2 regions of the Gracilibacillus thailandensis genome follow, and region 2 is predicted to be linked to the other one. Evidence: predicted binding sites of a transcription regulator. Region 2 holds the regulator's gene; the other holds the start of a gene.
What was found. The regulator LexA, encoded in region 2, represses DNA repair genes until DNA is damaged. The targets are predictions, from matches to a motif close to CGAACATATGTTCG.
Positions count from the first base shown of each region.

Region 1: a site for LexA is predicted at 14,139-14,152, ahead of GH715_RS02975 (YhjD family protein). Genes of this name have one in related genera too.

Region 1 is NZ_WJID01000006.1:43,768-58,870, reverse strand. Features, by position in the region: gene hemE (uroporphyrinogen decarboxylase) at 1-85, shown strand, start outside; gene hemH (ferrochelatase) at 102-1,037, shown strand; gene hemY (protoporphyrinogen oxidase) at 1,034-2,431, shown strand; gene GH715_RS22005 (hypothetical protein) at 2,684-2,992, shown strand; gene GH715_RS03055 (lipoate--protein ligase) at 3,063-4,058, shown strand; gene GH715_RS03050 (M48 family metalloprotease) at 4,213-5,370, shown strand; gene GH715_RS03045 (hypothetical protein) at 5,403-6,341, shown strand; gene GH715_RS03040 (AraC family transcriptional regulator) at 6,455-7,327, shown strand; gene GH715_RS03035 (O-methyltransferase) at 7,524-8,159, opposite strand; gene GH715_RS03030 (hypothetical protein) at 8,146-8,421, opposite strand; gene GH715_RS03025 (hypothetical protein) at 8,549-8,995, shown strand; gene GH715_RS03020 (GNAT family N-acetyltransferase) at 9,020-9,433, shown strand; gene GH715_RS03015 (LCP family glycopolymer transferase) at 9,529-10,386, opposite strand; gene GH715_RS03010 (sigma-70 family RNA polymerase sigma factor) at 10,376-10,897, opposite strand; gene GH715_RS21915 (DUF2651 family protein) at 11,003-11,257, opposite strand; gene GH715_RS03000 (DUF3939 domain-containing protein) at 11,341-11,793, opposite strand; gene GH715_RS02995 (competence protein ComK) at 11,986-12,516, shown strand; gene GH715_RS02990 (hypothetical protein) at 12,580-12,810, opposite strand; gene GH715_RS02985 (RNA polymerase sigma factor) at 12,800-13,297, opposite strand; gene GH715_RS02980 (hypothetical protein) at 13,284-13,655, opposite strand; gene GH715_RS02975 (YhjD family protein) at 13,723-14,118, opposite strand; gene GH715_RS02970 (TVP38/TMEM64 family protein) at 14,306-14,974, shown strand; gene lepB (signal peptidase I) at 15,033-15,103, shown strand, end outside.
Region 2 is NZ_WJID01000007.1:22,991-38,093, forward strand. Features, by position in the region: gene tkt (transketolase) at 1-1,837, opposite strand, end outside; gene GH715_RS03275 (DUF896 domain-containing protein) at 2,004-2,231, opposite strand; gene GH715_RS03280 (YneB family resolvase-like protein) at 2,346-2,993, opposite strand; gene lexA (transcriptional repressor LexA) at 3,256-3,876, shown strand; gene GH715_RS21740 (N-acetylmuramoyl-L-alanine amidase family protein) at 4,209-4,982, opposite strand; gene GH715_RS03295 (hypothetical protein) at 5,405-5,968, shown strand; gene GH715_RS03300 (HIT domain-containing protein) at 6,656-6,985, opposite strand; gene GH715_RS03305 (hypothetical protein) at 7,287-7,469, shown strand; gene GH715_RS03315 (DUF899 domain-containing protein) at 8,350-9,162, opposite strand; gene glnA (type I glutamate--ammonia ligase) at 9,508-10,839, opposite strand; gene GH715_RS03325 (MerR family transcriptional regulator) at 10,865-11,260, opposite strand; gene GH715_RS03330 (methionine gamma-lyase family protein) at 11,380-12,600, opposite strand; gene hflX (GTPase HflX) at 12,597-13,850, opposite strand; gene hfq (RNA chaperone Hfq) at 13,940-14,164, opposite strand; gene miaA (tRNA (adenosine(37)-N6)-dimethylallyltransferase MiaA) at 14,203-15,103, opposite strand, start outside.

The DNA.
Region 1 (15,103 bases), on a different contig from region 2:
CCTAGGACACGGAGTAACGCCTGAAATTAGCCCAGAGCGATTAAAGAAATTAACGACTCTTATACATGAATACTCGAAAAGATAAGAAAGGATGTCACATCATGGCAAAGAAAAAAGTAGGATTACTCGTAATGGCATATGGTACGCCATATAAAGAAGCAGATATTGAACGATACTACACACACATTCGTCACGGACGTAAACCAACCAAGGAAATGTTAGATGACTTAACAGAGCGTTATCAAGCAATTGGTGGTATTTCCCCGTTGGCAAAAATTACAGAAGAACAAGCCCAGAGCTTACAAGCACGAGCAAATGAAATCCAGGACGATGTAGAATTTGTTTATTATTTAGGATTAAAGCATATCGAACCTTTTATTGAAGATGCAGTACAGCAAATGGCTGAAGACGGAATTGACGAAGCGCTATCCATTGTACTTGCTCCACACTACTCTACATTTAGTGTTAAATCATATAATGGCAGGGCAAAAGAAGAAGCAGATAAACATGGTATTGCGATTAAATCAGTAGAAAGCTGGTATGATGCAGAAGGCTTTATTAACTATTGGGCAGATGCTATTACAAAGGAATATGAGAAAATTGATGATAAAGAGAAGGCAGTATTGATTGTTTCTGCGCACAGTTTACCAGAGAAGATTTTACAAAATGGTGATCCATACCCGAAACAATTAGAACGTACTGCTACCTTAATTCAAGAAAAAACAGGCATACCAAACGTCGAAATCGGTTGGCAAAGTGAAGGAAACACACCAGACCCTTGGTTAGGTCCAGATGTACAGGATTTAACGCGCGACCTTTTTGAACAGAAAGGCTATCAATCGTTCATCTATGCTCCGGTTGGCTTTGTTGCTGATCACTTAGAAGTATTGTATGACAATGATTATGAATGTAAAGTCGTTTGTGAGGAAATTGGCGCAGCTTATTATCGGCCACCAATGCCCAATGTAAACCCGACGTTTATCAATACTCTAGCAGGAATTGTAGTGGACAAATTCCAGCGTGATGACGAGTCATGAAGAAAATAACGGTGATAGGCGGCGGTATAGCGGGGCTTACTGCCGCTTACTATTTAGACCAGAAGATTAAAGACCAGAATTTGGATTATCAGCTTCAGCTTTTAGAAGCGAGTAATCGTTTAGGTGGAAAAATTAATACAGAAAGACGGGAAGGCTTTACGATCGAACGTGGCCCCGATTCCTTTTTAATTCGTAAACAATCAGCTGAACGCTTAGCTCGAAATGTTGGCGTTGGTGACAAGTTAGTTAAGAACGGAACAGGTAAATCCTATATTTTAGTGGGAGATCAGCTCCATAGTATGCCTCAAGGCTCTTTTATGGGCATACCAACTCAAGTCCGCCCATTTTTAACGTCAAGTTTATTCAGCGTAACAGGCAAATTACGAGCAGGTATGGATTTTATCTTGCCTAAAGGTGAAGCGCAAGATGATCAGTCACTAGGAAAGTTCTTCAGACGACGATTAGGAGATGAAGTGGTTGAGAATTTAATTGAACCCTTATTATCAGGTATTTATGCTGGTGATTTAGATGATTTAAGTCTGATGGCAACATTTCCGAACTTTTATCACTTGGAACAAGAGCATCGCAGTCTCATTCGTGGACTGCAAAAAACAACACCAGTACCGAAACAACCAAGTGGTAAGAAGAAAAGTATGTTTTACAGTTTGGAAGGTGGACTGGAAACATTAGTAGAAGCGATGGAAGAGTCATTGTCGGAAGGCGTTGTGCAAAAAGGGAGAGCAGTTAATAAGATTAACAAATCTGAAGATGGCTACGAGTTAGAGTTAAAAGGTGGTTCTACGTTATCATCTGATGTTATTTTAATTGCTACGCCTTATCCTGTGATGAAACAGATGCTCAAATCTTATAATTTTGTAGCAGATCTGCATAATATGAAAGCTACTTCAGTTGCCAATGTGGCTTTAGCGTTTGCTCAATCTGCCATTAAGGAAGATATTGATGGTACTGGATTTGTAGTGTCACGTAATAGCAATTATCGTATTACTGCTTGTACATGGACACATAAAAAATGGCCGGATACAGCTGCACCAGCAGGAAAAGCGTTACTAAGATGCTATGTTGGACGTCCAGGTGATGAAGAAGTAGTGGATCTTTCTGATGAAGCATTAGAAGAAATCGTTTTACATGATTTAAACAAAATTATGAAGATTGACGGTGATCCTTTGTTTTCTGTTGTATCTCGCTGGAAAGATGCGATGCCGCAATATAGCATTGGTCATAAACAAGTAGTAGAAAATTTGGAGAATGGTCTAGCTTCAGAGCTTCCTGGTGTATTCGTAGCAGGTAGCCCATATCGAGGCATCGGAATCCCGGACTGTATCGATCAAGGAGAAGCAGCCGTTGAGAAAATATTAGATTATTTAGCAGAGTGACTTTAAGTGCTCTGCTTTTTCGACTATATCCAGGGAAGAGAAGGAAATATCCCCGGAAGCGCCCGTGCTGTTCCGAGGAAAAAGTGTTCTCTTCCGGGGATAATCGACTATATCCAGGGAAGGGAAGGAAACATCCCCGGAAGCGCCGCCTGTTCCGAGGAATATGTATTAACTGTGTAATTGTACAAGTTTTTAGATGCAAAAAAAAGCAGCTACATTAATAGCTGCAGGTGTCTGTCTTTTACATATATCTTGATTAATTGGATGGGAATGTTCATCATCCTTGTTCAGCAGGATAAGAAGGATGAAAGAAACGAAAGATATGGTTGTAAAAGACGTAACAGGTTAGATGGCGGGATGACTGCAGTTGTCACAGATGTTATGATAACAATCTGCTTGTTCTACAATATCATTTCCGCACTTACTACACTTTTTTCTGGGAATGTTGCGAAAGAACTCAACGATGCTCTGCATAACGGACCTCCCAAAAGCGTGTCTTGTTATTATTGTATTATAACAAGTGTAAAAAATCAACTATTTGTATTAGTACAATTTCTTTAAAATTGTTTTCTCTCTGTAATTCTTTTATACTTGTAGTGAGAATCAGCTAACAATAGGAGTGAAATAACAGATGAAATTTATCGATAATAAAGGAATTACTGATCCATATATTAATCTAGCCATTGAGGAGTATGTACTCAAAAACTTTGGTGAGGAAGATACATATTTATTATTTTATATAAATGGACCATCGATCATTATTGGTAAAAATCAGAATACAGTAGAAGAAATTAATACCGATTATGTGGATGAACATGGTATCAAAGTTGTTCGTCGTTTGTCTGGCGGTGGCGCAGTATATCATGATGAAGGGAACTTGAACTTTAGTTTTATTACAAAAGATGATGGGAACAGTTTCCACAACTTCGCCAAATTCACGGAACCAGTAGTAGAAGCATTGAATAAATTAGGCGTTCCAGCAGAATTAAAGGGACGTAATGATTTAGTTGCCGATGGACGCAAAATTTCGGGGAATGCCCAATTCACGACAAAAGGACGTATGTTTAGTCATGGGACATTAATGTATGATTCAGAAATCGAAAATGTTGTACGTTCTCTAAATGTAAAAACTGAAAAAATTAAGTCAAAAGGGATTAAATCAATCCGTAGCCGTGTTGCTAACATTACTGAATTTATGGATGAGAAATTATCGATGGATGATTTAAAGGCACATATTTTGAAACACGTTTTTGACGTTGAAAACGTGGAAGATGTTCCACAATACGTGTTAACAGATGAAGATTGGGACAACATCCATCAATTATCCAAAGAACGTTACCAAAAGTGGGAATGGAATTATGGCAAATCACCGAAATTTAATATTCAACATTCTCATAAGTTTGATGGTGGATTAGTAGACGTTCGCCTTGATGTTCATAAAGGTATCGTTGAACAATGTACGATCTATGGGGACTTCTTCGGTGTCGGCGATGTCAAAGAATTAGAAGATCGACTACAAGGTGTTCGCTATGAGCGTCAGGCAATTGACGAAGTGTTAAGTGACTTAGATGTTTCCCACTACTTAGGGAAAATTACAAAAGAAGACTTCTTAGGGCTTATATATTAGTGTGAAAAATCCTCTTATCTTAGTTTTGATGGGAGGATTTTTTAATTTAATCCTATTTGTTGAGTTTTTTCAAAAAAAGATAAAATGATAAGATTAAAAATACAAATTTTATCCATATAATAGTAATAACTTTTAAGTTTAGGGGCTTATATCGATGAAAAAATGGATGATAGGATATACAGTATATGTAATGCTGATTTTTCTCTACTTTTATTATTTTTATCCACTTACATCATTTAGTGATACACGCTTTGGAGCATTAGCACATGCTTTTTTCTTTGCGATGTGGCCATTACAGCTATTGATGTTATACATGCTAATCAAGAAAACAAATTTGATGGAACAACTGGAACAAATTCGGTCAGAAATAAAAAAGGTGCTGTTATATGTTACATTACTAACGGTATTAGATTATCTGATCCATTTTCCTTTTCGCTTTCTTTGGTATAGCATCGGGGTAAAAGAAGGAATTGGAACGCAAGGATTTCTTTCATGGCTAGTTGAACAATTACTACATACAGGAATGTTGTGGTTATCTCTTTCGTTCATTGTCCTGATTACACGAGCCGTTATGAAAAGATGGCCGAAAATCTGGGGGGTTATTCTTTGGTTCCTTGCGATCCCGGTAGTCTTGTTCGTTGTCTTCGTGCAACCGATTTGGATTGATCCACTTTTCGATGATTTCAGTCTATTGCAAGAAGGAGAGTTACGAGAAGAAATCGAAATGTTAACTGCAGATGCTGGAATTAATGAAGCAACACTACTTGTTGTCAATAAAAGTGAGAAAGTGTCCACCTATAATGCTTATGTGACAGGTATTTTCAACCATGCTCGTATTGTATTATGGGACACCACCATTGCTGGCATGCAGCAGAATGAAATTTTATTTATTATGGCCCATGAGATCGCGCACTACATCTATCATCACGTTTACTGGGGAGTAGGTTTATATCTTTTGTTAACACTTGTTGTATTAATGGTATTACAACAGTGGACTCGCTCGTGGAAAAGTGTCTATTCTTTGTCATCTTTAACAAAATTATTATTTATGACAGTAGCTATACTCATGCTTTTGCAGCCTTTGTCATTATGGGTATCTCGAGAAATGGAAAATCAAGCAGACCAATATGCAATTAATCATACGGAAGATTTATCTCCAGCATTGACAAGCTATAGACAACTTGCTGAACAATCGAAAGCAGATATTTCTCCAGCTCCATGGATTCGATGGTTCCGTTCCAGTCATCCATCAATAGCGGATCGTATCGAACGAATCAAAAAAGAAATAGAAAATCGTGAAACGAACCCGTAATTTGATTCGTATATAGAGTAGAGGTGGTTGAATTGGATACTTATTATCAAAAAATAGTAAAAGCTCAGGAAGATAAGCGCAAATTAAATCGACTTAAGCACGAGCGAAAAGAATTAGCAGTTGAATTAGAAAAATTGGAGAAGCAAAAGCAGGAATTCTATCAACAATTGCAAGATGAGAAAGTAGACGTCGAAAAACTAGAATCCTTTAGTGTAGCGAATATTTTTTATTCGATCACTGGCCAAAAGTTAGAAAAACTTGATGAAGAGAAACAGGAAGTCGCAAGAGCACAATTACGCTACCAGGAAGCGAAAGCGTCTGTTCAGGACTTGCAAGAGGATATCTCTGTATTAGATCAGCAAATTCGTGAATTGGGAGAGCCTGATGTTCGTTATCAGCACTTATTAGAAGAAAAATATCATCATTTGTTAGATACCAATCATGAAAGTGGACAACAAGCACTTGAAGTATTAGAAAAATTGGGAAATATGCAAGATGAGAAATCTGAAATTGCCGAAGCGATTGATGCAGGAGAAAAAGTAAAACGTGCGCTATCATCCGCTCTCTCTTCTCTAGATAGTGCGAAAAACTGGGGAACGGTTGATATGTTTGGCGGTGGCTTAATTTCGACTTCGTTAAAACATAGTCATATTGATGATGCCAAACAAGCTACACACGATGCCCAGCGGTTATTACGGAAATTTTCACATGAGTTAAATGACATCGGCAAATCATTTCAGGCTAATGTCGAGATTTCTGGTGGGTTAACTTTTGCTGATTATTTTTTCGACGGTCTTATCATGGACTGGTTTGTGCAAGACAAAATCAACCAGTCAGAACAACAAGTCAGTGAAATGTATCAAAAAGTAGATGAGACGATTTCGCAATTAAAGCGTCTTAACCAAGATGTTAACAACACTATCGATCAAGCAAATCATAAATGGGAACAGATTATATATCATGCATCATAAGTAAACCCCTCGATTGGAAGTCGAGGGGTTTTTCGATCCGACACTTTTGTGCACCAAAAGTCGGAAGAGCTTCTTTTATTCCTGCTATTCTTTAATCAAGGGAGGTCATTTTGATGAATGGATTAAGAGAAATGAACAATGCATTGGAATATATCGAGGAGAATTTAACCAATCAAATAGATTACACAAAAATAGCGAGTATTGCCTATTGCTCCGAATACCATTTTAAGCGAATGTTTTCTTTTCTGGCAGGTATTACTTTATCGGAATATATTCGCCGTCGACGCTTAACTGTCGCAGCATTTGAACTACAAAATAGCGATGCTAGAGTAATTGATATTGCCATTAAATATGGCTATCAATCTCCTGATTCCTTTGCCAGAGCTTTTCAAGCTTTGCACGGCATTAAACCGTCAGAAGCAAAACAGCATGGTTCACCACTAAAATCTTTTCCAAAAATGACCTTCCGATTATCAATTGAAGGAGGAAATGAAATGAACTATCGTATCGTAGAAAAAGATCCCTTCCGAATTGTTGGTGTGCAAAAACGGGTGCCAATTATTTTTGAAGGAGAAAATCCAGAGATCACCGCCATGTGGAAATCACTGAACAAGGAGAAAATCGGGCAATTGAAAGAGCTCTCGAACACAAAACCTAATGGGATCATTCAAGCATCCACCAATTTCTCAGAAGGACGTATGGAGGAAAAAGGAGAGCTGGATCATTATATTGGGGTGGCTACAACAGAAGAGTGCCCAGAACAATGGGCTGCTTTAGAGGTTTCTGCCTTTACTTGGGCAGTTTTCGAATCAATTGGTCCGTTTCCACAACACTTGCAGAAGACATGGGGGAGAATTTACGCTGAATGGTTCCCATCATCCAATTATCAGCAGACGAAAGGTCCGGAGATTCTTTGGAATGAAAATAGCGATTTTGGTTCGCCAGACTTTAAAAGTGAGATTTGGATACCGGTAGAGAGGAAATAACGGGGTGCTCTAGCATTCCTCGAGGACAAAAGAAAGCGAAAATGATAAAAAGTGTCTTCGAGAACCACTCTCGAGGACAAAAGAAGGCAAAAATGATAAAAAGTGTCTTTGAGAACCGCTCTCAAAGACAAAAAAGACCAATATGAAAAAAAGTGCTATTATGAAAGAATGAAGGACAAAGTGTATCCTTCATTCTTTATTTTACTTGGGCTACGGTAATGCCATCACCAATCGGAACAAGTATGGATTCTAATTGTGGATGATCTGCGACTGTTTGATTAAACTCCTTCATCAATGTGGTATAACGTTTGGAGTCTATGCTCTGATCAGCGACACTACCTCTTACCAACACATTATCGATAGCAATCACAGCATTGGGTTCCGCCAGTTTAATGCATCGTTCCAGATAATTCGGATAATTTCCTTTATCAGCATCAATAAAGAAAAAATCAAATCGTTTATTTTCAGCTTCCAGCTTTTCAAGACTTTTTAAAGCAGGACCTGTTAAGTATGTAACCTGGTCTTTGAAACCTGCTTTAGCGAGGTTACTTTCCGCTAACTTTGCATATTTCTCCTCTAATTCTAAAGAGGTGAGCGAGCCATTTGGTCCAAAACCTCTTGCAAGACATATCCCACTATATCCACCAAGTGCCCCAATTTCTAGCACTTGTTTAGCACCTGAAATCGATACTAACATCGTTAAAAATTTTCCAGAAGAAGCTGATACAGAAATATTAGGCATTCCATTTTCCTTGATGGAGGTAATTACATCTTCCAGTAAATTATCTTGCGGATTAAAAACGGAGTCAATATACTGATTAATTTTCTTCATTCTGTTCACATCCCTTTTTGTTGTGCGTTTCTGTTTCAACTAATTCAAACAGCTGTTTAAATTCTTCCATCATCATATCAATTGCCTTTAATTCACCTACTAATATTTGTTGGATGGATTGAAATTCGGGTTGCTCCAATTGTTGTTGAATAGTCGAGCGCTTTAGTTTTAAGCGTTCTAAAAAAGCGAGAGCCTTCCCACGACGAAATGTCTTAGCCCCCCTTTTTTTAAAATGAATATGATCTGATTTGTCACTGTTCATTGGTCATCTCCCCTTCTTTTTTGTTGATTGTATACATTTGTATACAATTTGTCAATTAATGCATATACCATTATTTAGAAATGAATGTTAAAATAACCGTATAAATCTCCAAATAAAGGAGCCCGTTATGAAACAGTTTCTTCGTGTTTTGTTCATGATAACTATGGGAGTCTTTTTGTCTACGAACATGGTTTTTGCTACTTCATGGGCGTATCCTTTTGTTGTTTGGGATGATCATACCTATGAAGTGGTGGATGAATCTATTACAAATATTGTTGAAGAGATAGGGGAAGTAACAAGGTATTCAGATATGGAGACGTACTCTGGAAATTTCTCCAATGCTTATCCAAAGGGAACCAAATATTATTCCATACACGGAGTAAGTACAGAGGAAGCTATTGCAGTTGAAATTAGTGAAGGCGAGTATAAAAAAGCAGTACGAAAAGGTGAATTTCAGGCAGATAAACGAGATGTATATCCACTTATACAAACTGTTATCATAAGTGTAGTTGCTATTATTGCTATCGCTGTAATAATTGCGATAGTAATTACATTAAAAAGAAAACATAACTAACGCAAGCAAGGTTGGAGGTATATCATGCTTATCAGGCATTTCAAAATCAGTGATGTTCCACAAATTCTACCTTTAATGAAACAATTAGGCTATCCTACGACAGAAGATCAGTTTCAGCAAAGAATGGCTACCATTCAAACACTACCTAAATATCAAACTTTCGTGGTAGAGGAACAGAATATTATTGTTGGGCTACTAGGGGTATCTCTGCAACATTTCTATGAACACGACGGGACTTTTGTTCAAGTTGGTGTATTTATTGTTGATAAGAAATTTCAAGGACAAGGAATTGGAAGACAATTACTTGTAACCAGTGAAGAGTGGGCTGAGAAACATGGAGCGAGAAAAATATTAATTAATAGTGGTAATCGTGAAGAAAGAAAAACAATAGTAAAAGTCTTGTGGGGAAACACAAGACTTTTTTGTAAGAAAGTATAAAATTTGCGCAGGTGTCTAGCTCGGAGCGCCCAAAAACTATGGCGCGACTTCACGAATCGCCCTCCGATCAGTCATCACCGGTTCGCTTTTCTCAGTTACTTATCTATATGGTTCTGTAAATCATTCTTTAGTTTTTCTAAGAAGCTTGGTTCTAATTCAACATAGTAAATCTCATCTTCAAAGATATTGTTTAATCCTTCTTCCAACTGAATTACATCATATTGGTTTGATTTCTTTTCCATTTGATTGAAAATATCTTCAGTTAGATTTGTTTGATGGTGAGAAATAAGCTCCATTAATTCAGGAAACTTTTGATCCTTCTCTAATAAATTGGCAAGACTATTTTGTTCTTCGATTTCATATATTTTATTTTTATCATCAATTCCTAATAATTGAATTATTTCTTCCATTGGCATCAAAGCATAATAATCAATCGGAATATCTAAATAATGAGATACAGTTTTCACGCTCGCCGCTGGATCATTATCATGAGCTCCAACATGTAATAACTTTGTTTTTTCGAATTTTTCTCCTTCAGCATTATACCTGTCAACATGTAAATCACGGGGAAGGGAAACTACTTTTACACTTTCCTTATCGAAATTAAAGGTAAGCAGAAGATTAAAAGGATTTCTGCGTCTATCTGCATCCTCACCCATTAGCAATAAAACAGAATCCCCATTGCCTTCTTCTGCTGATGTGATACTTTTGTCTGCATCTGAATTTTGTTTTTCGTTAAGAATAAAAGATGGGATTAACGCAATAGCCAATATGAAAACTGCTATAGTTGCCATGATCGGCACTATTGGACGTGTGAAACTACTTTTATTATGATGTTGTGTTGTTGTTTGGCTATGAATTTTGTTGAATGTTTTTTTCCTATCATCTTTTGTAAACGTTAAATCTTCCTGATCTAAATAAGAGGATAATTCTTTCTCGAATTTACTTGCCATAAATATTTTCCTCCTTCATTATAACTTTTAACCGCTGTTTTGCCCGAGTTAATCTAGTTTTCACCGTGTTAAGGTTAACTTCTGTAATGATTGCTATTTCTTCTAATGTGAAAGATTTGTAGTAATAAAGAAAAATCACCTCTCGATACTTTTTTGGCAGTGAAAAAATACAGTCTTTAATTTCATTTTGTTCCTCTGCTTCCATTACCTTACTTTCAGCTGAGAATATCGTCAGCGTATTTTCCACAAAGTTTTTTGCTTGTACTTTTCGGTTATGCCAGCTCCTGAGATGATCCTTACATTCATTGATAGCAATCCGATATAACCATGTTTTAATGGAAGCCTCATTTCTGAATTGCTCAAGGTTTTTATAACACTTTACAAAGGTGTTCTGAACCATGTCTTTAGCTAGCTCTTTATCTTTCACATATTGGAACGCTAACCGTACTAAATCATCACCGTAGTTTATCATGGTTTCTTCTAATAATTGTTCTTTTTCCAGTTCTGTCATGACACCACTCTTCTCTCATTTATCTTACTTTCGCACATTGGACGAAAGCGAGATTTAAATAGTTTCAAAATATAAGAAAACTTTTTAAAAAGTAAAAAGAAGCCTTCATGATAAAGGCTTCCTCCTTTTCATTTTGGTAGTTACCATTTTAGTTAAGAAAGCACCTACAAATGCCAAAAATCCATAGATGAAAATCCAGAAACCGAATGATCTGTTAAACCATAAAAGGGCAGCTATGATTCCAAGCAATATCACTAGAATAATAGGTGCAGTGAGGTTCTTAAGTATCAAGTAACCAACGACCCCAAGTATAATAGATATGATAGGGAATATGAAAATGATCAATGGAACAGTAAGCATACCAGTTCCTCCTGAATATCGGTATCATTGAAAGTAGCTTGTTGTCTTGTTTCATTAGCTGATCTTGTCAAGGACATACCCCTTTACTTAGGCTTTATCGTCGTAACTAACTGTTCTTGGTCCGTAATATAAAAATCCATTTCTGGTCGTTCGCTGATTAAGTTAAGTTGTTCTAGTTTAAAAAAGTTCACTCTGCGATAGGGATCATGATCAATAATCGGTAATTCCTTTTTTTGTGCGATATATTGATCGACTGCTTGCTGGACTTGATCCAAAGCTTGTGCAATATGCTTATCTTCTTCCTCAAATAAGTCATAGGTTTCTTTTGACATATAGTATTCTTTGGATGGAATCGCCTTCAAAATCGGAGCTAGTAAAGTATAGTCTAGCGATAAGTCGTCCTTGATCAATATTTTCAATGGAATATTTGGAGGTAAGTCTCTGCTGTACTCATGAATAGCGGATCGGACTTCTTCTAATGATATGTCTTTTGTAGGGAATTTTTTTGTTTCTTTTTTCTTTTTCTTAAACCACAATTATTTCACCTCATTTTTTTGCAAAAATTTTGTTGAAAATGACCACTCAGTTGCCTCTTTTAAGCAAATTATAGCAAATTTCTGCTAGATTGATAGTCTAACTCGAAATTTCGGGCTATTTTTCGTTATTTTATATCCAATTTTATCAAAAATTGCTACATTATAGTGGAATAATTTAAAGGAGGAAATGAAATGGAAATTTTAATGGAGAAGGTTCGGGAAATCAGTCCAAAGACATTAGCAGTGGTCGGCTATGAAGGAGATGGGAGGTTTTTAACACGTGTGATTGAGTATGAAGAAGTAGATGATTATGAAACGACATTTAGTACACAACAAGTGATGGATGTTACTTGTAAAGCGTTTGGTATTAGTTTAAAAGGGTTGATTGAAGGATCAAGAATGTTAAGTGGCATCACGCATAAACCACCAATTGCGATTGACAGGATAAGTGGCATGTATTTTTTTCCTGTGGAATCCCCCTTAAGAAAAGCTTGTACATGGATTGCGCATTCACACGTTCTCGAAATAGAAAAAATAGAGCAACACTCAACACGGGTCGTTTTTAAAAATGGGCGGGACTTGGTGTTAGAAGTTTCTTATGCTACGATGATCAATCAATTGTACCGTACTGCTCAGTATCGCTACTTACTTAGTAATAAAATGGAAGACATCCTCGAGGCTTCTCAGCATATTGCGGAATCGAAATGGCATAAAAAGAGATAAGATGATGGTGGCTAGAATAAACCCAATAAGGCTCTTGCCTTATTGGGTTTATAGGTTTATTCGCTAAATAAATAGTAAGGGGATGGAACAAAGTAATATGATCATAGGAAGCAAAGCAATTGTTAATGGTGTCCATTGCTTGGAGATAAGATCTACCGGATTTTTCGCTGGCGCATAAAGCCAGTTGGCGATCCGTTGTGATAATGATTTTTTCAATGGAATATCTGGTACATCTACTTCAAATTTATCTAATTTTTGTTTTAATTCCTCGGAAATATCGTGTTTATTCATCATCATCAACCTCCAATAGGTCTTTTAGCTTTTTTAATGAACTGTGTAGTCTTGATTTTACTGTCCCAATAGGAATTTGTAAAATAGCAGCAATCTCTTTTTGACTTAAATCATGATAATAAGTAAAAATAATTACAGCTCTTTGTTCAGGTGGTAGGTGTTGTAAGGTAGTGCGAATCGTAATCTTTTCTTCTAGTGATACTGGTTCTTCTTGGTTCGGTTCATATAAAAAAGGGAGTAGCTTTTTGAACTTGTTCCGTCTTTTTAGTTTCGTCATCGTTAACTGGTAAGCAATTCTGAATAAAAAAGTGCGAATATGGGACTTAGACGGATCAAAGTTCGTTTGATATTTTTGGAATTTGATAAATGTATCCTGGACAATATCATAACTTAACCCTTCATCTTGCGTGTAGCGGTAGGTGAACTGATAAATTTGTTGATGGTAAGTGGTAAATAACTCTTCCACTTGAATATTATCATTTAAACTCATCAGACCACCGCTCTTTAATTCCTTTAAATACATATGCTAAGCGCGTAATAAACCATATTGATGAGAGCATAGAAAACATGAATGCTTGGTGAAGGAAAAATTGCAACCAATTATCATCGATTGTTTGACCCATAAATAAGCAGGTAGCTAATCCAATAATGCAGATAAATGCATAGGCAGCACATATAATCGTGACATAATCCCATCTCGTCCAGTAAAAGTATATATCTGATTTTTTGAAATCAACTTTCTTCTGGTGATCCTTTACTACTTTTTTATTCAATGTAGCAATGATTATTGCAAATACATTACCTAATATCAATGCAACAATCAAGCTAATCAACCAACCTAATTGCATTTTTAATCATCTCCTTTACTAGTTATACCATGAACGGAGATGAAAAGTTCACTATTTTCTTAAAAAATTACAGCTTTACTTCTTCTTTCGAGGAAGACGTTGATTCATAAGCATGTGCAAGTAATTCCTCTAAGATCAGTTCGACTTTTTTACGAATAGCTGGATTAAAGTAATTCCGTTTTTCCTCTTTTCCTTTGCAGAGGAATAGGTAAGATGTGAATGAATCATTTTTTTCTGCTGCAACGACTTTAATTTTCTCCTGATACATTTGTTTGCGTAATTTTCTTCGTTCTTCGGTTGCGTTTTTTTCCATCTTTTCCAACAGCGCAATATATGGTTCATTTATCTTAAAAGGGGATAGTTGGTTCATTTTTTGTAAATCATGTTTAATAACCTTTAAGGCCATTGATAAAAATAGAAAACGTGATGCTAATTTCCACTCTTGTTCGTTTAAATATCTCATTTTCCATTTCCACCTCCAAGGGAACGTTTGTTCTATTATATACCCGAACCGCTAAAAAATGCAACAAAATTGTAAAAAAATCAAATAGAAATTCAAGGATTTATGTGAAAGATTAGGAAAACAGCGAAAAAAATATTAAAATGAAAATAACTCATTTTTTTGGTCAGTTGAAGGAGTTAAACAAGGTATGATTACATATAATATAAGTAATTTAGATAATATTGATGTGGAAGAGATAAAAGATCTAGTCGAAGCAAATGAGTTTGGGCAGTTAGTAAACTTCTTATTGCAAAGCTATGAAAGCTTAGGCCCCATTCCAGGCTTTTTACTCCCATTTATTGAAGCATTTCTTCCTTTTTTGCCGGTTATCGTATTTGTGATGACAAATGCAGCGGCATATGGGTTATTGGAAGGGTTTATTTTGTCATGGACAGGGGCCAGTTCAGGGGCAATAGCAGTATTTATGTTGGTTCGTCGTTTCAAACATATTCGGCTATTGCAGTGGATTAGCAGAAATAAACAGGTGAAAAAGGTAACCAATTGGTTGGAACGTCATGGGTTTGGGCCATTATTTCTTTTACTTTGTTTTCCATTTTCCCCTTCTGCCGTGATTAATTTAGTAGCTGCGATATCAGGAGTAAGCTTTTACCAATTTGTATTGGCAGTATTATTAGGAAAAGGTGTCATGATCTTAACCTTATCCTTCATTGGAGATAGTATAGTCTCCTTTGCACAAAATCCTGTTAAAACCATAGTATTAGCAATAGGAATCTCCATACTCTGGATCGTAGGTAAATATATAGAGCAACGCCTGCAAAAAAGAGCTAAGGAAAAAAGTGGAGGTAAAAAGGATTAGAATCTTCCAAAAGGGGGTAAATTAGTTAATAAAGAGAGTCCCTTTGGAGGGAAGGTATATGGATAAGAAACGTATTTGGTCAATTGTGCGAATTGTTGTTATTGCATTGGTGTTGGCATTCTTTTTTCG
Region 2 (15,103 bases):
CAACTCGTTTCGTTACAGCACTTGGTAATACAGATTCTTTATATGCTACATCTTGTTGGTCGAAGCGATCCCATGAAGGAATACTTACAACACTTACATCTTTTCCTTCTTCTTTTAAAGCTTTTTGCGCTTTCACTGCAAGTTGTACTTCAGAACCAGTTGCAACTAGAATCGCATCTGGAGTTTCTTTCGAAGCAGGGCTTACTACATAACCACCTTTTTTCACACCTTCGTATGCATTTTCAGCAGTTCCTTCTAACGTAGGAAGTCCTTGACGAGTAAGCACTAATGCAGTTGGCTGTGATGTAGATTCCATTGCTAAGCGCCATGCAGCTTGTACTTCATTACCGTCTGCTGGGCGAATAACAGAAAGATTTGGCATAGCTCTAAACGCAGCTAGTTGTTCTACTGGTTCGTGAGTTGGTCCGTCTTCTCCTACCGCAATTGAATCGTGTGTTAATACGTATGTTACAGGGAGATTCTGAATAGCAGACAGACGAACAGCTGGACGTAAGTAGTCACTGAATACAAAGAAAGTACCACCGAATACTTTAAGTCCTCCATGTAATGCCATACCATTTAACGCAGCTGCCATCGCAAATTCACGTACACCAAACCAGATATTACGTTTGTCTGGCTCTGCAGCTGAGAAATCTCCAGCATCTTTTAGATTCGTTTTGTTAGAACCTGCTAAGTCGGCACTACCACCGAATAATGAAGGTACAGTTTTCGCAATAGCATTTAAAACTTCACCTGATGTAGCACGAGTAGCAGCTTCGTCTTTACCTGCTTCATATACTGGTAAGTCTTTATCCCAACCTTCAGGTAATTGATTGTTAATAGCCTCATCTAATTCCTGACCTAATTCAGGGTATGCTTTCTTGTAAGCATCGAACAATTCATTCCATTCTCGCTCTACTGCTTTACCGTTTTCAACAATTTTCGTATTAAAGTCCTGATATACTTCATCAGGTACATGGAAATCTTCATGTTCCCAATTATAAAATTCTTTGGTTAATTTAACTTCATCTTCTCCAAGTGGTGCACCATGTGACGCAGCTGAAGCAGATTTATTAGGAGAACCATAGCCGATTACAGTTTTTACTTCAATTAATGTTGGTTGATCCGTATTTGCTTTTGCATCTGCAATAGCTTGTGAAATGGACTCTGTATCCGTACCATCTTCAACACGGATTACTTGCCATCCATAAGCTTTAAAACGGTCTTCTACATTCTCGGAGAATGCTTTGTTTAACTCACCATCTAATGAAATATCATTAGAGTCATATAAAGCAATAAGCTTACCTAATTTTAAATGACCAGCTAGAGATGCAGACTCATGTGAAATACCTTCCATTAGATCCCCATCACTAACAATTGCAAATGTATAGTGATCTACTACATTAAATTTATCTTTATTGTATTTAGCTGCTAAGTGTTTTTCAGCCATTGCCATACCTACACTCATCGCAATACCTTGACCTAATGGTCCTGTCGTTGCTTCTACCCCATCGGTATGGTGTACTTCTGGATGACCTGGAGTTTTGGAATCCCATTGACGGAATCCTTTTAGATCATCGATTGTTACATCATAACCTGACAAGTGAAGTAAGCTGTACAATAACATAGAGCCATGACCTGCAGATAATACAAAACGGTCACGATTAAACCATTTAGAGCTTTTCGGGTTATGATTCATGTGTTGTGTCCAAAGCGTATATGCCATTGGAGCAGCACCCATTGGCAACCCTGGATGACCAGAATTAGCTTTCTCAATCGCGTCTATTGACAATGTTCTTATTGCATTAATAGACATTTGTTCAATTTGATTTGCCATCTTTTCATTTGTCCCCTTTCAAAATTGCAAAATATGTACGCACATTTATAATCCTATAACGAAATCAATTTAAAGACAAGTATATCAAGACAAAAAGCGCGTAATTTCTTTAGAAATATCAGTTTTTGCTAAACTTTTATAATTTTTGAAGAAAAAGTAGAATTCTCTACTTTTTCTTCTCTTTTAATCGTTTTAATTTTTCCGGAGTGACATCATTACCATTCGGGTCAACAACAGTCATCCCCTTCATATGATTTTTAAATGACTTTCTAACATTTTTCAGATAGGCTTCACGCAAAGATTTTTGTTCCTGCTTTTCTTCATCTGATAAACCTTCTGTTTTCGCTTTATTTGCTAATTCATTAATACGAGCAATTTTTTCCTTTGATAACATAGAGATTTGACACCTCTTTTCTATACCATAATAACGGTTGATTTATCCTAGTTTACAATGAAAAAAGAGTATACACGAATCGTATACTCTCTCTTTATTCTAATCTTGATTTAATCAGTTTTCAAGTGATTGGTATTCCTGATAACGGCGATGCACAGTTGCTTTAGATACATCGTAACCCATTCCTCTTAAAATCGACGCGATCTCTTGGAAGGTTAAATTATTCCCTTTTAACCGGACTACTTCTTCTATCGGAAATTCTTTTCGTTCTCTACCTTTGGCGAGATGCTGATTAGAAAGATTTTCGGCTGGATTAAATCCATTATTTACTGCCTTCTTCATCCCTCTTTTAATTTTCGCATTGTGTAATTTCCTTTGATATTCCTCTACTATCGAGACAATTTGTAGCACCATTGAATCGCCTTCGGATAGTTGTAGCTCACCATGGTGTGAAAGTGTATATATGTTGACATTTAAGCGATTTAACTGATGAAGTAATGCTATCTTTGTATTTCCTCTTCCAAGTCTTGTTTCATCTTGAATGAGTAGTGTATCTGCCTTTCCGCTTTGAAACTCCTCTAACATTTCAAAAATACCTTCTCGTTCAATCTCATATCCACTCTGTTTTTCTTCTATTATATTGATGATTTCGAAATTATATTTATTTGCAAACAATTGCAATTCTTCTTGCTGCCGTTTAATAGAAGTTTCTTGCGCTTCCTTTTCTGTACTCACACGACAATAAATGATTGCTTTCGTCATAAATTTACTCCTTCATTTTATAAACTAGTTACTGCTGAAACATAAAAAAAGACAATAGCTAGTATAAAGGCAACCAAATAGAAAATGTCAATCTTAGAAATATTTTTTAACATGATAAATCCCTCCACAGAACTTTTGTTCGTATCTTAATTATACACGAACAGATGTTCATGTCAACAGTTTTCTCGAACGAATGTTTGTAAATCTGATCTTACTATGCTATACTTTGATTAATAAATAATACGTATAAGGAGATTTAAATATGACAAATCTATCAAAACGACAAGAGGAGATATTAGCTTATATTAAAGAACAAGTAGAGCTAAAAGGATATCCGCCATCTGTTCGTGAGATTGGAGAAGCAGTTGGTTTAGCATCAAGTTCAACCGTTCACGGTCATCTAGCCAGATTAGAGAAGAAAGGTTATATCAGACGTGACCCTACTAAACCAAGAGCGATAGAAGTACTTCCACAAGATGGAGAACTGGAAATTCCGCAAACAGAAGCTACATTTGCACCAGTTATCGGGAAAGTAACGGCTGGTCTTCCTATCACAGCAGTCGAAAATATTGAAGAATATATTCCAATTCCGCACAATGAAATGCATGTAAGCGAACAATTATTTGTATTGATTATTGAGGGAGACAGTATGATTGAAGCAGGAATATTAGATGGAGACAAGGTAATTGTCAAACAACAAAACACAGCAGAAAATGGAGATATTGTCGTTGCAATGACAGAAGACAGTGAAGCAACTGTAAAACGTTTCTTTAAAGAAAAAGATCATATTCGCTTGCAACCTGAAAATGCAACGATGGATCCGCTAATCTATGATAATGTCAGTATTTTAGGAAAAGTAGTCGGCTTGTATCGCAGTATCTAAATAAGTTAGTCATAATAAAAAAGTGCGTACTTTATATAAGTCGCACTTTTCTTTTTTCAATACCATAAGTTATTGTTTACTATAATCTTATTATGTATACTAAGGACAATTGTAGTGATACTTCCATTGTAGATTGTCTTATATTCTATACCTCTTTTTTGTTTTTCTCCAGTAATAAATGGATGTACAAGGAGACTCAGACTTTAAAAAGTTCTAGGGTCTCCTTGTATTTTCATAGATTTAGAATATGGTCCGGTTTCTTTATGCTACACTTACATATTAATTGTAACTCACATAATCCTTGGTTATCATAGAGCAATTAACTATGATTATTAGCTATTACTTAATGGAATTATTCCACCGTTAGCATTTTCTGGTGCAGGTAATGTGAAGGAAGGTGCATCTCCAATATTATTACAACGATTTGGATTCACATCACAAATATTTCCTTGCGCATCTTGTATAACTGGTCGTGTAACCGTTATATTAGTTCGTAAAACTACTTTAAACAATATACCTGTAACCAAGTCACCCACTACAGGACCAGTTATTACTGGTACCCCAGGTTGAGTGAAGATTCCTTCCACTTCAAGTGGAGTCTCTTGTAAGGTATCTTCTGGACAAGCGCCCGGGAAGTCAGTGTGCTCCTGGAAAGGAATTGAAGTTGACAATGTCACTGGTAAATCAACACCTGCAATAGTAACCGTAATTGTAACTGGAAGAACACCGATGTTCACTACTTTATCTCGTATAATACGAGCATTTTGCGTAACTTCGTCTAGATTTGGAACAACGTCAACAGCTACAAGATCATCTAAAACGTCTAAACCAGCAAAAGCAGTTATAGGTAATGTTAGTTCTGCAACTTTTTGAACAGACTTTGTTCCTACAAGTGAGTTAACTACTACACAATCATTCGTACGTTGTCTTAATGATAATGTTCTATCTTTAATACGACTTAGACGAACAGTAACCCCTTGATAATGATTTAACTTTTCTCTGATTTTCAATGATATTGCTAAATTTAAATCTTTTTCCCTTAGTCCATTACCTGTAGCGCCAGAATCTCTACCACCATGCCCGGGATCAATATAAATTTTAACCATCTTTATCCTCCTCTGATCACCAAACTCTTCTCGTAATAATTCCGTCAAGTTTTTGCCACTTACTTCATTTATATGCTTTAGCTTATTTGCTAGGTTGGACGGTACCAACACATTAGCAAAATTACGATTCTTAAAATCAATAGAATGACTCTTTTATCTATTTTTAAGATTAAAAAGTTCCATTTTAGCTATTATAAATAATGGAGCTACTCTCGCAACAGATCCATTATTGTATGGCCTAGATATTTTCATTGTCAGTCCTGGTGCAGTATAATTTTTTGCTTATCCCTAAATATTTGTGATTTTTTTCACAAGGGTATTTGGTATTTAGGAAGAAATTAAATCCTCTTGTATTAACGTCCCAATTAAGGATACATTAAAATATGATGTCGAACATTGTGATAAGCATAGGAGGGCATTTTATGACATACAGGGAATATTGGGAGCAGATATACGAAAAACATGAAGAGTTAAATTCGATAATATCATCTTATTGGAATAATTACTCCCACATGGGGACTTGGCAATTTTGGGTTGTAATTTTTTTATTGCTATTCCCCCTATTCTTGCTCTACTTTACAGTGGATAGAAAAAGGTTGTTTGAATTGTTTTTCTTCGGATACACCGCTCATATGCTTTGGGCATATATTGATATTATGCTCGAAAGCTACGGTTATTTTGTTCACCCATACTTTCTCGTACCAGCATTGCCGCTAGCACTAAATATGACAGCTTCCGCGCTTCCAGTAGGCTTCTTACTTGTGTATCAATATTGTACTAATAATCAGAAAAACTTCTATTTGTATACTCTAATTTTAAGTGCAGTCTTTGCATTTGGTTTTGGAAGCATAGAAGCCCATTTTGGATTGGTAATATTCGATAAAGGAATGAATCAATTTTATCTGTTCCTAATCGATATAGTCATAGCATTTACTTCTTTTTGGTTTACGAAATTCATCAGCAGAATCGTAAATAATCAGAGATAAATACTCTATTATGGACGTTTTGTTTTAGTTGACATGTATTAAAAATATTTAGCTTTTTTCAAAAAAGTGGGGCAAATGTGGAGCATCTGGTGGAGCAATAAAATTATTAGCACCTCCTTACTCGGAAGGTGCTATTTTTTTCTTCGTTGAATATCAGGTTGTAAATTACCTTACCTTCCTCGATGTCCATATTAAGAAGAGTTAATAGAATTAAATGAGAAAGTCGGTAGCTAAGGCTACTTTTTTTGCAGGAATTTTCACCATGATATAAATACCTATTGTAGAATGAAACCCTAATAATAAACTATTTAGAAAAATACTTTTCATTTTTTTGGAAAGGAATAGGTAAATGGAAAATCAAAAGTTTTATTATAAGGTGAAATGTTACATTATAACTGTAAAAGAGAGTTTAATGTATACGAAGGAAGTTTAAAGCACAACCAGTATAAGCAAAATAGGTATGGTGTCTTTTGGCTGAAGATTGTGGCCATAGAATACGAATGGAAGCTATAAAAAATTTCTTCAGATGAAATTATAAATAAAAAAATCCCTACCACAGGCGTAGAGCAATGGCAGTGATTCACAGAGGCATGATGGATATCTACACAGATACCATATCTTCCAAAAGCTCTCTGCTATTTTTTATCAGACATTATTAACTTCCCCCATTCCCTGTTACTTTAATAACTATCTCAACGGTTCTCCAGAAACTATATGCCAATGTAGATGTTTTGAGTCCTGATAATCCCCTAAGTTGGTAATTACTCTACATGCACCATTTTCCTCGGTAACCATCGTTGCAACCTTTTTAATTGCTCCCAATAGTTCTAATAATAACTCGTTATCACTTTCTTTCAACGTAATTAAAGAATGTATATGCCTCTTAGGTATTGCAACTACATGGACTGGCCAAAAGGGTTTCGTATGATGATAGGCTAAGACATTTTCTGTTTCTAACACTTTATTGACTTGGGTTTTGCCACTTAATACTTCATCACAATAAAAATCTTCCGTCATAATGACCTCCTAAAATAATTTGTTATTTTGACAATTTCTATTCCTTTGTTTAACCGTTAGTTTAAGGGAATATATTAACAATACCATAATTTCCATACTGAAATTATACCATAAAATAACATATTGCGATTAATTAGTCTCCCTCTCTTCATATAAAAAGCTTATAATTTGAATTTTAAACTTTTTCATTGCTAAATCTATTCCATCCTGATTTATACCAATTCTGCATTCTCATTTATAATTGTTAAATAAAGTTAAAGATGCTATTATGTTCCTAGTGTATAGGAGGTGAATTTAAGTAATGACTTCAATTAATGTTTTTGGTATTTTTTTAACTCTAATTCCAATAATTTTATCAATCGCTGCTATTATTTTTATTATTTGGTTTGCTCTTACTTTGATAAAGACATTGCAAGAAAAGAATAGAATTTTATCTGAAATATCTAATGAGTTGAAAAAGACTAATCATCAAGATAAATTGTAAAGACTGCTCTTGCGGTCTTTTTTATCTTCAAATTACTATTCCTTATTGCCGTGATTGTAAGATCTAGCTTTATTCAACTCCATCTTGAAAATAATCGCGACTTCGAGATCAATATTTCTACTTCCGCATAAATCCAAAAATTTAATGTAGACATCAGCTACTTCTTTTCTAACCCTTCTTGATTTCTTTACGATCAGCTTCCAGTGCTTCAGATACTTCACTATGGATTAGCGCGGTTTCTTTTGGTTCATCATGCCAATTGGAGGCTGGTACGACCTAAAATTTATTCAAGAACGCCTAGGACATGGAGGTTATCAAATTACTGCAGACGTATACTCACATACCTCGAAACGATCGGACAAGGAATCGATGGAAACATATGAGTCTTCCTTCAATGACAGTAATTAATGATTACTCCTGTAAAAAGTGGGGCGTTTGTGGGGCAATCGTGGGGTAACTAAAACACGCACAATTTTTCATGATAAACAAAAACCCCCGACGCCAACAGTGTCAAGGGTTTCCACTTATTAATAGCTACATTATTCTCTTTCCCAAGGGTGTACTTGCGTACGGATTATAACTTAATAGGAAGAAACACGGTAAATTTAATTCAAATGATTTAAAAAGCAACCTTTTTATATTTTAATAAAATCAACCTAAATCAATTATTTTAAATTTTTCGGGGTGTTTTTTGGGGTGTGTTTTAATTGAATAAACTGTTGATTAAAAAGTTAGCACCCACTTAATCGGTAGGTGATTTATTAAAATAATCTTTTCCTAAGGTACTATCGTCAATACTCACGGCCCTTTAAATTTCCGTTCATCCCCAGTTTCTAAAACATTTGTCAACTAATAATTATATACTGATGAGCTACATTGATCACAAATCGCTCTTTTTTGAATGGCAACAGGAGTCCGACTCTTCAGAGTGATCATATTCGTCATGACGACGGAGCCATGTCTTGCCATTGCCATCACTTCGTCCAGGTGGCTGTTCCCAGTCCTCCTGCCTGCCAAGAGCTGTTAAATCAAGGTAGTTGAAGATACCAAGTATTAGGTCAGTTCCACGGGCGTAAGTCGTATAGGTGTGAAAAATTCTTTCGCCATCGCGAAGAAAGCTACTCACGCCAGGCACTTCCATTGACTGTCCCGAATCAACGGGGATTCCCTTCTGAACAAGCTCGTCTTTTGTCAGGTAGTTGTATTCAATCGGAGTGATGGATTCGTCCAGCGTAACGTGAAAGTCATAGTTAAAGTCGCTATCGTAGGACGAGTACCAAGGAATATTCCAACCCATGCGCTCCTTGTAGTGTTGGAGCTTTGGAAACGGAGCACGGGAGATCAGAGCCAGTGAAGTGTTGCGTGCATGCAGATGCGCAAGATGACCGATATTGTCCGCAGCCAGCGAGCAAGCCGGACAACCTGCTTCCCAATCAGGATCGAACATGAAGTGATGAACGATAAGTTGAGGACGCCCTTCAAACAGGTCAAGCAGACTTGTCTTACCATTCGGACCATTAAAGACATAGTCCTTATTAATCTCTACCATAGGGAGTCGGCGGCGCTCGGTATTCAACGCATCCCGTTCCCTAGTGAACTTCTTTTCTTTGGCCAGTAATCTCTTACGAGCCACAAGCCATTCATCTCGTGACACGACATTTGGTAGTTGCAGATGATTTTGCGTTTTTTTCATATAGTCATCTCCTTTCTTTTGCTTTCTTAAGTTTATCACGCACAATGGCTATGGGCTTCTTCTCGATTGCTAAAAACATTACCTTTATTTCATTTTCATCGCTTTTTCATTCAATTAATTGGCCCATTTTTGAATAGCATGACTGACGTTTTTTTCTTACTTTATTGTAACTTAACTCCTTCAATCGCTAATTATGAATCTTATTTCAATCAAATCATATCTTTTAATAAAGATTAATTTTTTGGGAGTGTTTTTGGGGTACGACTTGGGGTGGACAAAGACCACACTGATTTTAAAACAAAAAGAAAAACCCCCGACACTAACAGTGCCAAGGGCTTCCACTTATTAATAGCTAGACATATATTGTTCTCTTTCCCAAGGGTGTACTTGCGTACGGAACATATCCCATTCGATTTCTTTTGATTCGATAAAATGTTCGAATAAGTGCTCACCAAGAGCTTCTATAATTGTTTCGTCTTTTTTCAATTCATCTAATGCATCGGCTAGCGTAGCAGGTAAATCTTTTACTCCATTAGCTTCACGCTCTTCTTTATCCATTACATAGATATTGCGGTCTATTGCTTCTGGAGCTTCTAATTTATTTTCAATGCCGTCTAAACCAGACGCTAAAAGTACAGATAGTGCTAAGTATGGGTTAGCAGATGGGTCTACACTACGAACCTCAACACGTGTACTTAAACCACGAGAAGCTGGTACACGGATTAATGGACTACGGTTAGACCCGGACCAAGCTACATAACAAGGTGCTTCATAGCCAGGTACAAGACGCTTATAAGAGTTTACAGTAGGATTCGTTACTGCTGTAAATGAAAGAGCATGCTTAATGATACCTGCAATGAATTGATATGCAGTCTCACTTAATTCAAGTGGTCCATTTTCATCTAAGAATGTATTTGTTTTTCCTTTGAATAATGACATGTTACAGTGCATACCAGAACCGTTAACACCGAAAAGTGGTTTTGGCATAAATGTAGCATGTAAACCGTGTTTACGTGCAATGGTTTTAACAACTAGTTTAAATGTTTGAATATCATCTGCGTGCTTAATAGCATCAGAGTATTTAAAATCAATTTCATGCTGACCAGGAGCAACTTCGTGGTGAGATGCTTCGATTTCAAATCCCATTTCTTCTAATTCAAGTACGATATCGCGACGGCAATTTTCACCTAAATCTGTAGGTGCAAGGTCAAAATAACCACCTTTATCGTTAAGCTCTAGAGAAGGATCACCTTTCTCATCTAATTTGAATAAGAAGAATTCTGGTTCTGTACCAATGTTAAAGGCAGTGAAACCAAGCTCTTCTGCTCTTTTCAGGTTACGTTTTAAGTTGTAACGTGGGCAACCTTCAAATGGAGTACCATCTGTATTATAGATATCACAGATAAAACGCGCTACTTTCCCTTTTTCAGAAGTCCATGGGAATACAACGAAAGTATCTAAGTCTGGATAAAGCTTCATGTCAGATTCTTCAATACGTACAAAACCTTCGATTGAGGAACCATCAAATACCATTTGGTTGTCCAACGCTTTATCCAATTGGCTTAATGGAATCTCAACGTTTTTGATTGTTCCAAGTAGATCTGTGAACTGCAAGCGGATAAATTTTACATTTTCCTCTTTGATTCTTTGCTTAATCTCTTCTTTAGTTAATCCCATTGATTAAACTCTCTCCTTTATAATTTTAATGGAAGAATCGTGATAATTCTCCCTGTCTTAACGAAGTTTTGCCTAATCTGCCAGCATCCAATAATTCTTTATGCAATATTTTCCGTAGTTCTTTTTCAGATATTTCAGACGATTTTGCATCTGAATCGGACTTTTCTGTTTTCGGCATGCTTTTCATTTCAAGCACTTGTTTAATGCCTGCTAAATTGAGACCTTTTTCAATTAATTCTTTAATCTCTAATAGACGATCTACATCATTAAACGAAAATAGCCGTTGATTTCCTTCTGTTCGAGATGGATGTATCAATTGATGCTGTTCATAGTATCGGATTTGCCGTGCAGTTAATCCTGTAAGTGATTTAACAATTCCGATAGAAAACAAGGGCATGGAACGTCTATCTAAATCACTCATCTCAATCACCCCTTCCGTCTGTTTTCTATAACTCTATTATACACTTTGTAAATATAGTGTCAAGATATGTTAGGTAAGTTAACATAAAAAATCATCAGCAATAATTTGGTCGTTAATCCTCATGATTTCAACTTGTTTGCCGCATTGATAACTGCTAATTTGACATGATTGTAAGTTAATCCACCTTGAACAAAAGCTGTATATGGTTCTCTTATCGGACCATCTGCTGTTAGCTCTAGACTTGCTCCTTGTATAAAGGTACCTGCTGCCATGATCACATCATCTTCATAACCTGGCATTGATGCAGGATATGGCAGTACATGTGAATTAATAGGTGACTGTCTTTGAATTGCCTGACAAAAAGCAATCATTTCTTCAGCAGTATGGAAAGTAACCGATTGGATTAAATCTGTACGGTGAGCATCAAAAGCGGGCGTGGTATTATATCCAAGTTTTTGCAAATAAGCAGAAGTAAATACCGCTCCTTTTAATGCTTCACTTACAACATGTGGTGCAAGAAACAAGCCTTGATACATTTCTTGTAACATACCAATACTTGCACCAACTTCTTTCCCAATTCCTGGAGCTGTTAACCGGTTAGCTGCCATTTCCACATAGGCTTTCTTCCCAGCAATATAACCTCCCATTCTGGCTATACCGCCACCTGGGTTCTTAATTAAAGAACCGGCGATAAGATCTGCACCTAAATCAGTTGGTTCTTTCATTTCCACAAATTCCCCATAACAATTGTCAACAAAAATAATGACCTCTTCTTTTAAATGGCGAATTTGTTTGATTGCATTCTCCATTTCCTCTATTGTTATCGAAGGTCTGTCATCGTAACCTTTGGATCGCTGAATAGCAACAACTTTCGTCTGATCGTTTATCATATGCTTCACTTGCTTGAAATCAATACAACCATCATTCAGATTCGTATGGTGATATTGTACGCCAAAATCAGTAAGTGATCCCGATACAAATTTTTCATGGCCGATCACTTGATTTAACGTGTCATATGGTTTTCCGGTAATATACAATAATTCATCGCCTGGGCGAAGAACTCCGAACAAAGCTGTGCTTATCGCATGTGTGCCAGAGGTTATTTGAGGACGGACAAGTGCATCCTCTGTTCCAAATACAGAAGCATAGACCGCTTCTAACTTATCTCTTCCATAATCATCGTATCCATAACCGGTTGTCGGATTAAAATCACTGTCACTGACTTGATGTGTTCGAAAAGCATTTAACACTTTTTCTTGATTATAGTATTCCACCTCTTGGATTTTATAGAAAATTGGTTCTATTTGTTTCTCGACTTCCCTTATTATTGATTGATTCATTCTTGATGGAACTCCTTTATTTCTTTCATAATAGCATGATTTGGATCGACAAATCCCTCCACATGATAGCCTGATTTGTCCTCTATATATGTCTGTTTTTCCAAAATAGCATATTGACGTATTTTTGCTAGTTTGCTTGCTTTATCTTCCTGTACAAAACCTGAGAAATATGTCCATTGTTCTTTAATTAGTTTTTCGATGTCCTGTTTCACACCAGAAATATCTTCACTTTCTAGGGCACTAATGATTAAATATGGATGAGATGATGGAACAAACTCATCTGCTTCAATTAAATCCTTTTTATTATAAATGGTTAAAATCGGAATAGTATCTGCTTCTAATTCTGATAATAATCGATAAACTGTGCTTTCATGATCATGTCTATTCGGTGCAGCGACATCGATCACATGCAGGATCAGGTCTGCTTCACGAACTTCTTCTAATGTAGAGCGAAACGCCGCTATAAGCGTTGTTGGTAAATCCTGAATAAACCCAACTGTATCGGTTAACAACACTTCGAGGTTGGACGGCAGTTTCATTCTCCGGGATAACGGGTCTAATGTTGCAAATAATTTATCTTCATAGAGAGAATCGCTTTTAGTCAGACTATTGAACAAAGTTGACTTACCAGCATTGGTATATCCTACAACTGCAACTTGAAATAGTTGTTGTTTACGTCTATTACCACGATATTGTTCCCGTTGATTGACCACTTGTTTTAAACGTCTTTTAATATCATCCATTCGATTTTGAATATGACGACGATCTGTTTCAAGCTTTGTTTCACCAGGTCCTCTGGTACCAATTCCACCACCTAGCCTCGATAAATCCGCACCTTGTCCATGCAGTCTTGGCAACATATACGCATATTGAGCAAGCTCCACTTGCAGTTTACCTTCTTTAGTACGTGCTCTCGCTGCAAATATGTCAAGTATTAGTTGACTTCGGTCAATTACACGTACATCCAACTGTTCCTGCAAATTCCTGATTTGCCCACCTGACAGTTCCTCATTCGTTATGACAATGTCAATATTTTTCTCTTCTATAAGTTGGTTGATCTCCTCTAATTTACCTTCCCCTACATAATATTTCCGATGTGGTGCAGGGCGTTTTTGAACGATTGTTTCTACTACTTCGCCTTCTGCAGTTTGTACAAGAGCTTCTAATTCATCTAATGAATAATAAAACTGTTCTTCATCTTTATGTTCATGCATAATAGCAATTAATAATACTTTCTCGATATCGATCACCTACTATTTTTATTTATTAGTGTAACAACAACATATGTTTTAATGCATAAAAAAGGCGCTACTGAAAGAATAGCGCCAATCATGCTTCATTATTCCTTATCAAGCGTAACATTTTTAGATGGAGCAAAGGTGGATATAGCATGCTTGAAAATCAACTGTTGCTTTCCTTCTGTCTCAAGCAACACCGTAAAATTATCAAATGCTTTAATGACTCCACGTAATTGGAATCCATTAGTTAAGAATACAGTTGCCGGAATACGTTCTTTTCGAAGTTGATTTAAATACTGATCTTGAATATTAACTGATTGAGACATGGTAGTACCTCCTCTAATTTCTCTATGTTTTTTATATTCTATGTTTCTTTATAGAATCCTTCTAAATCTGCTAAAATATTTTGAAAAACCTGATTCTTCGTTTCTACTGTAATGGAGTACCAATCTACAGGCATCTTATTCTTGAACCAAGTATATTGTCGTTTAGCAAACCGACGGGAATTTCTTTTCAAATTGTTAATTGCTTCTTCCAAGCTTTGTTCCCCTTTTAGATAGGGAAGTATTTCTTTATAACCAATACCTCGCATTGCTTGAGTATTCTCAAGACCTGCTTGATAAAGGCGTCTGACTTCTTCGATTAAACCTTCTTCCACCATTTGATCGACACGTTGATTGATTCGTTCGTACAATAGTGGACGATCCATCTCTAAACCTATGATGCGAAAATCGTAACGAGATTCTTCCTGTTGCTTTTGCTGGTACTCTGTCATTGTCATACCTGTACGATCATAGACTTCAAGTGCTCGAATAAGGCGCCGGCGATTGTTAGGGTGTATTTTTTCCGCTTGCAAAGGGTCTATTTGCATCAATCGCTGATAAACTGAATCAATTCCATCACGTTCCATTTCCATCTCAATTTGCTCGTGATATTCGTTAGATCTTTCACTGGCTGCGAATTGATAATCATATAATACAGATTGTATATATAAACCAGTTCCGCCAGCAATGACCGGCAGTTTATCCTTCTCTTGAATCCTATCAATATTTTCTTGCACTTGTTTTTGAAAATCAGCAACAGAAAAGGAATCGACCGGGTCTAATATATCTATCATATAGTGAGGGATTCCTGCTTTTTCTGCTTCGGTTACTTTGGCTGTACCAATATCTAGGCCTTTGTAGATCTGCATGGAATCTCCACTGATTACTTCACCATTAAATTTTTTAGCAACCTCAATAGATAACGCCGTCTTCCCTACAGCG